DNA from 2 places in the Paenibacillus sp. LK1 genome. Region 2 is predicted to be linked to the other one. Evidence: predicted binding sites of a transcription regulator. Region 2 holds the regulator's gene; the other holds the start of a gene.

Region 1 (5,723 bases), on a different contig from region 2:
ATGTATGGCAGCAGCCTTGCTCTTGCCACCTGCAATCCCAATCACGACATCGGTTCGTTCAATATCCTGGAGTCGCATGCCCAGCGTAAGCATGGTATGTACCACCTCACCCTGATCATTAAAGTAATAACCGAAGGATTCCGATACGGCCCCTTGCTCCTGGAGTTCATCTATGATCTCTGTCGCAAGTTTGCGGCGCCGTGCCATCTCTACGGCATCACCGATTCCATGAATGACAATCCGCGATTTTCGGATCAGCTGCAGAATCTCCTGAACACTCGGGTCCTGGATTAGTGATTCGTAGGCATGATCACTAAGCAAATCCGGTACATGCAGGAGTTTGTATTGGGCTCCTACCCGTTTTGCCATCGTGGATGCTATCGTGTTGGCCTGAATTTCGAGGCTTTCTCCCAGCCCACCGCGTGCCGGTACAAACCAGACACCTTTCAGCGATGTTGGCGGAGTCAATTGCTCAGCGACTTCAGCCGTTGTTGAACCGCCTGTAACGGCGACAACATCGTTATCACTCATAATATTACCCAGAGCCTTCGCTCCGGCTCTGCCCAGCTCCCGTTTGGCAAATGGAGAAATGTCCGAATCGCCGGGAACCACAACTACCTTTTGCAGACCGTAGGCTTGCTTGATGCGTTCTTCCAGTTCGGATAATCCGAACAGCTCTTTGGCGACGGGTTCCAACTGCTGCAGCAATTCATGCCCTGCCTCACTGATCTTCATCCCTGCACTGTCAATTTCAATAAGTCCCTGAGCCTTTAACAAATCGGTCTCAGCCCTCAGAACCCGCTCGGTCATCTGCATGGAATTAGCTAACGTTCTTCGTCCGATCACATCCGATAACATGATCTGGCGCAGAATCGTATACCTCTTTTTCAAGACATCCATGAGATCAGGCAGAAGCTGCTTTTGCACTTCTAAAATCGTTCGCATGCTTTCCACTCCCGCAAGCTTCTCGTTCCAAGCTCTCTTTCATGGCCCTAAAACGTCCCGGGTTAACTTTTTAAGTCCCACGTCTATTCTACCTAAAACTGACGCGACATGCAAGTGTTTCGAAGCGTTATTTCGACACGTTTCAGGCGTTTGTACGCGCCTATTTTCACAATGTCAATCTCCCATGATCGAGAACAACCTGTTCGATACCATATATAGAAGCAAAGTAAAATTCTCATCTACATATTGCTTGCTATTGTCTTTCATATGGCATGTCCAAAACCTCTTTTAGCATTTACCTATTTCCGCTCTTTATCCACTTATCTTCATCATGATCATTTTCAGGGTATTCCAAACCAAAACAGCGAACATCTGCTTGCAATTCAATTGTTCATGAGCTATAATCATTATTGCTGTCACATATTTGAAACTTTTATTTCAAAACTGCTTTTAAGCAACTATGCTCGCAGCAATAATCAATGTGCGCCCGTGGTCCAATGGATATGACGTAGGCCTCCGAAGCCTGAGATCCAAGTTCGATTCTTGGCGGGCGCGCCATTCTTAATTAGTAGCTCATAACACTCTTAACCAATGAAACCGAATAGGTTTCTTTTTTTTAAAACTTAGTTTGACTTTCTTTGACTTTTTGTTTGAAATTGTTTATGATGTGGGTAATACGGTAACAGTTTATATATAAACACCAATTTAACATTTACATTTCCGAGGAGGTTTTTCACGTGAGTTATATTCCAATGGTCGTTGAACAGAGCAACCGCGGTGAGCGCGCCTATGACATCTATTCCAGATTGCTGAAGGATCGTATCATCTTCCTTGGCAGTGATGTAAATGACGTTGTGGCGAATGCCATCATGGCACAGATGTTGTTCCTAGCTGCGGAAGATCCGGAGAAAGACATTCACTTATACATCAATAGCCCAGGCGGATCCATTACAGCCGGTATGGCGATTTACGATACTATGCAATTCATCAAACCGGATGTATCTACCATCTGTGTAGGTATGGCGGCTTCGATGGGTGCATTCCTGTTGAACGCAGGTGCCAAAGGTAAACGTTTTGCATTGCCTAACAGCGAAATCATGATTCACCAACCACTTGGTGGTGCGCAAGGTCAAGCTTCGGACATCGAAATTCGTGCCCGCCGCATCCTGAAAATGCGTGATACGTTGAACCGCATCATCGCTGAGCGCTCAGGCCAACCGCTGGAGCGTATCGAGAAAGATACAGATCGTGACTACTTTATGAGTGCTGCTGAAGCTGCTGATTACGGTATCATCGATAAAGTTATCGAAAACGTAGGTTCCCAAGGCATCTAAGCCGAGCCGAATCGCCAATTAAACGGATATACCATATAGCCAACTCAAACGGCAACGCTCAGTTGAGTTGGCTATATGAAAAAAGGACGCTCTCGTCAATATGACGAGGGCGTCCTTTTTTTGATGATAATTTAAGAGTGCATAATACAAATTCAATCGATTCACTTAACTTTCATAGAAAATCTAATACTTTACTTGTCTGCTGTTAAGCCACTGAACGGTTCTGTGCCTTTAGGAAGTAGCTCTTTGTATGTGAACGGGAATTCCGGGAAGCCTTCCGCATAAGCTGTGTATTCATACAACTGGAAGAATACAACTACACCTGTTGGTGTTACATAGAAATCCTGATCTTTATTCAGACCTTTATAGCCTTCAAGGTAACCACCACTTGCTTTAAGCTGATCTCCCACTTTTTTACTTACTGTCTCACGTACGGTTTTGTTATTTTGGATCACATCATCCAGACTCAATTCTTTACCGGAATCTAGAGCAAAGGTGTGACCTGTACGGAACGTCATGCCATGTGCGCCCGCATAATCTTGATAACTTTGCGTAATGAGCCCAAGCACACCATTTTCGTTATACGTCACAACATAAGAACTCTCAAATGCGTATGGACGGTTCGCTGCTGCGTCACCAAATTCCTTGGTTTGTTTTTTAAAATCCGCTACGAAAGCATCGACTTCATCTTTCAGCACCTTGTTGATAGCCGCTTCTGCTTTATCGTTAGCCAGTCCGCTCACCTGAGGATATTGAATATCGACTTCAGCGTTCTTGATGCTGACCTTCACTGTTGCCGCTTTGACTGTCACGCTATTTTGCTTCACTTTACTCAACGTCAGTGTCTTGGCTTTTCCATCCCAGCTGCCCTGAACACCCAAATAATCTCTCATTGCAGAAAACGGAATATACAATCGGCCATTAATCAGCTTCGCTTCCACTTGTGGATAGTAGTTATTAATTCTAACACTCGGTGCCCCATCAATCAGGCTGATGGTCATCGTATTATTAGCTGCCGTTAAGGAGTATTCTTTAGTCTTAGCATCATATTTCAAACTTCCACCTGCTACATCTTTCACTGCGGTAAGCGAAACCCAAGTGGAGCCACCTTGAAGCAGTCCTTTTTGAGTAAGCGTTTTTCCTCCCGATTTCAGAGTTACCTCAGTAGGTGTTGTCACTTTCGTCGATACTGAAGCTGCCTGTACAGAACTATCCTGCCATACAGTCCCGCTCCCCACAATAATTCCTGCCGCCAGTAGTGCACTTGTCCATTTTTTCCATGATGTCATATATAAAACTCCTCTCTCGAATTCAAATTGAGTGTCATTGCGTATGTATCCTGATTTGATCGTATGCCTCATACGCTCACCTCTTTATTATAATTAACCCAATTCCGGAAAGGTTTACAGCCCCAGTTACAATGTTGTTCGATCCAGATGCCTATAATGAAGGTTTTGTTACGAACAAATGGACAAAAAAGATACCAAAAACCAGCAATTCATTTCGTCATATTTCACCTCTTCTTTCCAAACTTCATCAAAGTCCGCCTTTATAACAAAAAAGACGCTGTCCGATGGACAACGTCTTTGTCATTATTGCCTTTCGCCCGCTCAAGCATAACTTTAACGGACATCCAGCCTTCATTTACTTTACTTATTTCATTTCATACGTAATATTCAGCGTTGTGCTTACTTTAACCTGTCCTGTTTCAATTTCTGTGCTACCAGCAGAATCAGCTGTTGCTTTGGACATCAGAGCCTCACTTGCATAGAACACAGGTACATTAGCGTCACCTTGGCTCACGGAGAGAACAGCACCCAGTTGACGTTTAACTGCTTTTGCAATAGCTCCAGCTTTCACATCAGCATTGGCAACAGCTTTTTCAATCACTTGAGCTTCAAAGCTCTCCGGTTTTTCTACCGTAAAACGCACATTCTCAATATTATTGGCACCAGCTTGGGATGCAGCATCCAGGAGTTCACCAATCTTGTCCATCTCCCGGTACGTTACAGTCAATGTATGATGAGCTGTGTACCCTTTGATCTTCTGTCCGTCTTTTTCACTATACGTGTAGTTAGGCTGTACGTAGAACTGGCTGGTTTGAATATCATCCGCACTGATTTTCCACGTACTTTTCAGCAGATTGCTAACTTTTTGAATTTTCGCTGCATTCGCTTTTTGAGCGGAGGCTGCAGTATCTGCTGTACTGTTCACTCCAATGGAAAGATAAGCGATGTCCGGCTTCACTTGAATCTCACCTGTACCCACAACGTTGATCACGTTTTGCTGTACCCCCTGTACCTCAGCAGCATACGCATAATTACTAGGTGCTACCCACGCAGTACCTCCTACAAGCAATGTACCTGCAACCATCACCGCGCCCAGCGGTTTCAACCATAATTTACCCATTACGTTAGCCTCCTTAAGTTTTAACATCTCAAACTCAAATCGATTTGATACCTAACAGACGGGCTTAATTCCATAATGTTGCACTTGACAGCCTTAAAACGCAAAAAAGCCCCTTTCGGGACTTCTTCATTGGGTTCAAATCATATCTTATTGGTTCTCAAGCTCTTCCTTGCTTACCAGACTAACTAAAGCGTTTACAGCCTGTTCGGCGTCCGCGCCTTCTGCACTAATCTGGATTTCCGTACCAGTACTGATTGCAAGGCTCATGATCCCCATGATACTTTTTGCATTTACTTTTTTGTCGTCCTTCTCGACGAACACTTCAGATGAGTACTTATTCGCTTCTTGAACGAACAGTGCCGCAGGTCTGGCATGGAGACCCGTTTTCAAACGGACAACTACCGGGTGCTTTGTCATGGAAACTTACCCCCTATTATGAAATCTGGACATTAAATACACAATTATATTTATAACATTATACCATATAACCAGAGCAGGACACTAGAAGAAAAAACTCAGGGTGATTGGGATGTCATTATTATGACCCATTTTAGCCTTTTTACATCACCTCATTACACCTGAGCAGCTCTCCTGATCCTTATGGGCTGACTTTATACTGACCTTTTGGCGAAAACCAAAACAATCAATTCCCAGACTACCTTAATCTTAATTTAACCGTAACGCTCGGTACGAACCTTTTCTGCCAGCTCATCAATTTTGCGGAGCCGATGATTCACTCCAGACTTGCTGACTGTACCTTTAAGCAGTTCGCCTACTTCCTTCAAGTTGATATCCGGATGGGCGAGTCTGACTTCAGCCACTTCACGAAGCTTTTCGGGCAACGACTCCAGACCAACTTCCTTTTGCAACAGTCTGATGTTATCGATCTGTCTGACGGCTGCTCCAATCGTTTTGTTCAAGTTCGCTGTCTCACAATTGACGATTCGGTTGACGGAATTACGCATATCTCGCATAATACGCACATCCTCGAACTTGAAAAGGGCCTGATGTGCACCAATGATACTGAGCAGCTCA
Region 2 (5,723 bases):
AGGCCATGATTTGAAAGATATCATAACTTAGAGAACGGGGTGCAGGACGATATGGAAATTCAGAAATTAACCGTTGATGATTTTGAGCCAGCGATGGCACTCTCCGAGTATGCTTTTCAAGTGGTAATGAGTGAAGAACAGACGGAGAAGCGACGGAGTCAATTTGATTCTCAGGATATATGGGGTGTATTTGAGGAAGGACAATTGGGTGCCAAACTTCACATTATTCCTTTTCAAACCTATATTCATGGGAGATCGTTCGAGATGGGCGGTATTGCGGGAGTAGCGACATGGCCAGAATATAGACGTAAAGGCTGGGTAGCTGGACTGTTGAAGCATGCGCTTGAGGAAATGAACCGTAAGAAACAAAGTATATCGTTTTTGCATCCGTTCTCTTTTGCGTTTTATCGGAGATATGGTTGGGAGACGTATGTTGAGTTTAAACGATATAAAGTGCCTACAGCTCATCTGCCTGCGAAAAAGGCAACCCCTGGAACAATTCGTCGTGGCGATCTGGGACTCAGCATATTAAAGGAAGTATACAGTTCGTATGCTGAGCGCTATAACGGAACTTTGATCCGGGATGATGCGAGATGGGAGAACTCAGTTCTCACTAATGGAGCCAGCCAGAAGGCTGTATATTATGATGAAGCTGGTAAAGCACAAGGCTATGTTTTATATGAGGTTAAGGAAAGAAAGTTTACCATTAGAGAGATCATTTACTTGAATGAAGAGGCAAGACAAGGTTTATGGACCTTTATTGCGAACCATGATTCCATGATTGAGGAAGTAACTTTACAGGCACCAGCCAGTGATATGCTTGCTTTTCAATTAGACAATCCGCGGATTCAGCAGGAAGTTATACCATTCTTTATGGCACGTATTGTGAGTGTAGAACAATTTATTTCACAGTATCCTTTTGCGAGCCCAGACTCACCAGTACAGATTAATCTCCAGGTAGAGGATGCACACGCACCATGGAATGAAGGGGTATGGCAGTTGAATGTGGCGATGAACGGTACAGCTTCGATTTGGAAAACATCTGAGCCGGCTGCTAAAGATCAAACTGTTAAAGTAGACATTCAGGCGCTCACCGCAATACTGATGGGGTATCGCAGGCCCGCAGAGATGGCTCAAATAGGTAGAATTGAAGGACCAAATGGAGCGATTAAGGCTCTGGAACAAGCGATTCCTAAACGGGAAACGTATTTACTTGATTTTTTCTGATCCTCATAGAGTAACGAATATTCTAGGATCAATTTTGTAGATTTAACTTGTATAGCAATACGTTGCTAGTGTGAGACAAATGGACTTCTCCAGCTATTTTGGAGAGGTTTTTTTGTGTCAGCCGAATATTTCGTGTAAAATCGTAAAAAATGAATAGTGCTCCCTCTTGGCAAAACCACAAAATATGCTATAATGTATATAAAGTCAAAGAAAGTCAAAGTCAACTAAAGGTTAAATACTTACGTAGCTTTCTTTCTGCAATCCGGTGGTGGGAGCCATTTTAAAGGTAGTGCACATCAGCGGATAAAAGCAATATTAAAGGACCTTCGAGCGTCCTTCGCTCTCCCGTTAAAGACCGTTGAAGATCAGTTTCGCTGTTTCCTTGATTGGTTAAATGGGTTGAGAAGGTGTACTCTGTAGGGGCGTGTGGGTCCTTATTGACTTAACGTTTCAGACAGTGGAGGATGAGTGGATGCGTAATATCTCTGATATTATCGAACAATATCTGAAGAGTATTTTGCATGAAAGTCCCGAAGGAATGGTCGAAATTCAACGTAATGATCTGGCTGACCAATTTTCATGTGTGCCTTCCCAGATCAATTATGTCATCAGCACCCGATTTACACTCGAAAAAGGTTACCTTGTAGAGAGTAAACGTGGCGGCGGCGGTTATGTTCGCATACAGCGGATTGAATTGCCGGCTCACTCGGCTCTGCATAACCATTTGCACCATAGTATTGGAGATGAGATCGGGCAGACAGCTGCCGAAGGTCTGATCTACCAACTGGAAGAAGCACGTTTCTTAAGCAAAAGGGAAGCCGGGTTGATGCGGGCAGCTGTATCGAGAGAGATTATATTGGTCAAACTTCCTTACCGGGATCAAATTCGTGCCAGAATGTTAAAGGCGATGTTAATATCTTTGCTCGGTAAATGAAAACTATCGGGATCAAGGGGGTACATCATTGTGCTGTGCCAAGAATGCAACAAACGTCCGGCAACACTCCATTTCACGAAAATCGTGAACGGAGAGAAAACGGAATTCCATATTTGTGAGTCATGCGCTCGTGAAAAAGGGGAAATGATTCCGGGAACATCCAACGGATTTTCCATTCATAACTTATTGTCCGGGTTGCTTGATTTTGAGCCTACAGGCAAAAATGGCAGTGCAGGAGCAACACCTGCGCAATCCCTTCGTTGTGAAGAATGCGGGATGACCTATTCACAGTTTAGCAAAATTGGCCGCTTTGGCTGTAGCTCATGTTATAAATATTTTGACAGTCGTTTGGATCCGCTATTCAAACGGGTTCATGGTAGCACTTCCCACGTGGGTAAAGTGCCTGCACGAGCTGGTGGTCGCATCAAGGTGAAACGACAGATTGCTGATCTGAAACGGGATCTTCAGGAGAGCATAACGCAAGAGGAGTTTGAAGAAGCTGCTCAAATTCGTGATCAGATCAGGGAACTTGAAAAAGAAATAGCTCAGGAGTAAAGTTTGTGATGAGTAGGAGGGATGCGTAATGCCTAATCTTCGTTTTACAGAGAAGGCGCTCAGCGACTGGATGCGCAGTGATGCGGCTGATTCCGAAATCGTCATTAGCAGCCGGGTCCGGATCGCACGCAACCTGCAGCATTATCCGTTTCCGATGCTGGCTTCCAATGAGCAATCGGAAGAAGTGCTGAATAAGCTGAGCGAAGTACTTCAATACGATGACGTTCATGCCTTTGGAGATTTTCATACCTTGGATCTGATTGATATCGATGACCTTGACAAACGGGTGCTGGTAGAGAAACATCTAATCAGTCCTAGTCTTGCGAACGAATCCAGAAATGGTGCGGTTATTCTCAGTGAGGATGAATCTGTCAGTATTATGATTAATGAAGAGGATCATCTTCGTATCCAGTGCCTCTATCCGGGGTTCCAGGTGAAAGAAGCCTGGGAGAAAGCTTCCGCCATAGATGATGCTTTTGAAGCGCATGTGGATTATGCTTTTGATGACCGCAGAGGATATTTAACCAGCTGTCCTACGAATGTAGGTACAGGTGTAAGAGCATCTGTCATGATGCATTTGCCCGCTCTGGTGATGACACAGCAGATTGGCCGCATTTTAACGGCAGTCTCCCAAGTCGGACTGACTGTACGGGGAATTTACGGTGAAGGCAGTGAGGCGATGGGTAACCTGTTTCAGATCTCGAACCAGATCACACTGGGGCAGACGGAACAAGAAGTCATCGATAACCTGCATAGTGTTGTTTTACAGATGATTGGGCATGAGCGTACTGCTAGAGAACGGTTAATTACCGACTCTAGGCTGCGAATTACCGACAGGGTTATGCGTTCATACGGCATTCTGTCCCATGCAGCCATCGTCGATTCGAAGGAAGCTGCACAGCGTCTGTCTGATGTTCGACTTGGCGTAGATCTCGGCTTGTTGGACGGCTTGTCCATAACCGTGATGAACGAGTTGAATGTGATGACGCAGCCGGGCTTTTTGCAAAAAACATTTGGGGAAGACATGCGGACAGATGAGCGTGACATATATCGGGCTCAGTTGATCCGTGATACGATCAGTGCAGCCAATCAATCTTAGGTTGATCAAGAGTCGTTTATAAAAGGTTTCACGTCGCATCTGCGGCTTTTTATATAATAGAGCATTTCTATAAATGAATGCTGAATGATTTTATTCGCAGCATGGCTGCAAACAAAAATGATATGAAGAATACGGTGGGATCCTTTTAACAGCCCCCGTTTTATCCAAAACCATGGAGGTGCAGGAGATATGATGTTTGGAAGATTTACGGAACGGGCCCAAAAGGTGCTCGCATTGGCGCAGGAAGAAGCTGTCCGTCTTGGTCATAATAACATCGGTACAGAGCACATTTTGCTCGGCCTCATTCGTGAAGGCGAAGGCATCGCAGCCAAAGCGCTGATCGGCCTGGGACTCGGATTGGAAAAAATTCAAGATGAAGTAGAAACGCTGATTGGCCGTGGCCAAGAGCAACCTACGAACATTGCATATACGCCTCGTGCGAAAAAAGTAATTGAACTGTCTATGGATGAAGCTCGCAAATTGGGCCATACCTATGTAGGCACAGAGCATATCCTGCTGGGATTGATCCGTGAAGGCGAAGGGGTTGCGGCACGTGTGCTGAACAACCTGGGTATTAGCTTGAACAAGGCACGTCAACAAGTACTGCAATTGCTTGGCAGCAGCGAAGCTGTATCCAGTCATAACGGCACACCTGCCAATGTCAGCACACCAACACTGGACAGTCTGGCACGTGACCTTACGGCGTATGCCAGAGAGAACAACCTGGACCCAGTGATTGGACGTAGTAAAGAAATCGAACGTGTTATTCAGGTTCTGAGCCGTCGTACCAAGAATAACCCGGTACTGATTGGTGAGCCAGGTGTAGGTAAAACAGCCATCGCTGAAGGACTTGCACAAAAAATTATCGCCAACGAAATTCCGGAGACTTTGCGTGACAAACGTGTCATGACCTTAGATATGGGTTCGGTTGTTGCAGGTACAAAATATCGTGGTGAATTCGAAGATCGTTTGAAAAAAATTATGGATGAAATTCGTCAAGCGGGTAACATTGTCCTGTTCATCGACGAATTGCATACCCTGATTGGTGCAGGCGGAGCGGAAGGTGCAATTGATGCTTCGAACATTTTGAAACCAGCTTTGGCCCGTGGAGAATTGCAGTGCATCGGTGCAACAACACTGGATGAATACCGCAAATATATCGAGAAAGATGCTGCCCTGGAGCGCCGTTTCCAACCGATCACGGTGGATCAGCCTTCTCCAGAAGAAGCAATTCAGATTTTACACGGCTTGCGTGATCGTTACGAAGCGCATCACCGGGTGAAAATTACGGATGAAGCGATTGTGCAGGCGGTTAAACTGTCTGATCGGTACATTACAGACCGTTTCCTACCGGATAAAGCGATCGACCTGATTGATGAGGCGGGCTCCAAAGTAAGATTGAACTCTTACACGATCCCACCAAACCTCAAACAATTGGAAAGCCGTCTCGAAGATATCCGTAAGGAAAAAGACGCAGCGGTTCAAAGCCAAGAATTCGAGAAAGCAGCAGCTCTGCGTGACACGGAACAAAAAATCCGTGAAGAGCTGGATGTAACGAAGAACCAATGGAAAGAAAAACAAGGTCGCACGGATTCTGAAGTAACGCCTGAGGATATCGCGCAAGTGGTAGCCAACTGGACTGGAATTCCGGTGAACAAGCTGAAAGAAGAAGAAACACAACGCTTGATGAACCTGGAGTCTATTCTTCATGAACGTGTCATTGGCCAAGATGAGGCTGTGAAGTCTGTCAGTCGTGCAGTTCGTCGTGCTCGGGCCGGATTGAAAGATCCGAAACGTCCGATGGGTTCATTTATTTTCCTAGGTCCTACCGGGGTAGGTAAGACCGAGCTCGCTCGTGCACTTGCAGAAGCCATGTTTGGCGATGAAAATGCAGTGATTCGGATCGAT

What was found. The regulator CtsR, encoded in region 2, represses protease genes until heat stress. The targets are predictions, from matches to a motif close to ATGGTCAATAAAGGTCAAACA.
Region 1: a site for CtsR is predicted at 1,571-1,591, ahead of clpP (ATP-dependent Clp endopeptidase proteolytic subunit ClpP). Genes of this name have one in related genera too.

The regions. Positions count from the first base shown of each region.
Region 1 covers NZ_PEII01000023.1:35,875-41,597, reverse strand. Annotated here, with positions in the region: gene CS562_RS31110 (sugar-binding transcriptional regulator) at 1-945, opposite strand, end outside; tRNA gene CS562_RS31105 (tRNA-Arg) at 1,429-1,503, shown strand; gene clpP (ATP-dependent Clp endopeptidase proteolytic subunit ClpP) at 1,683-2,279, shown strand; gene CS562_RS31095 (stalk domain-containing protein) at 2,471-3,568, opposite strand; gene CS562_RS31090 (SIMPL domain-containing protein) at 3,933-4,688, opposite strand; gene CS562_RS31085 (HPr family phosphocarrier protein) at 4,836-5,105, opposite strand; gene whiA (DNA-binding protein WhiA) at 5,360-5,723, opposite strand, start outside.
Region 2 covers NZ_PEII01000022.1:57,709-63,431, reverse strand. Annotated here, with positions in the region: gene CS562_RS30910 (GNAT family N-acetyltransferase) at 52-1,227, shown strand; gene CS562_RS30905 (CtsR family transcriptional regulator) at 1,700-2,161, shown strand; gene mcsA (protein-arginine kinase activator protein McsA) at 2,192-2,716, shown strand; gene mcsB (protein-arginine kinase McsB) at 2,745-3,815, shown strand; gene CS562_RS30890 (ATP-dependent Clp protease ATP-binding subunit) at 4,005-5,723, shown strand, end outside.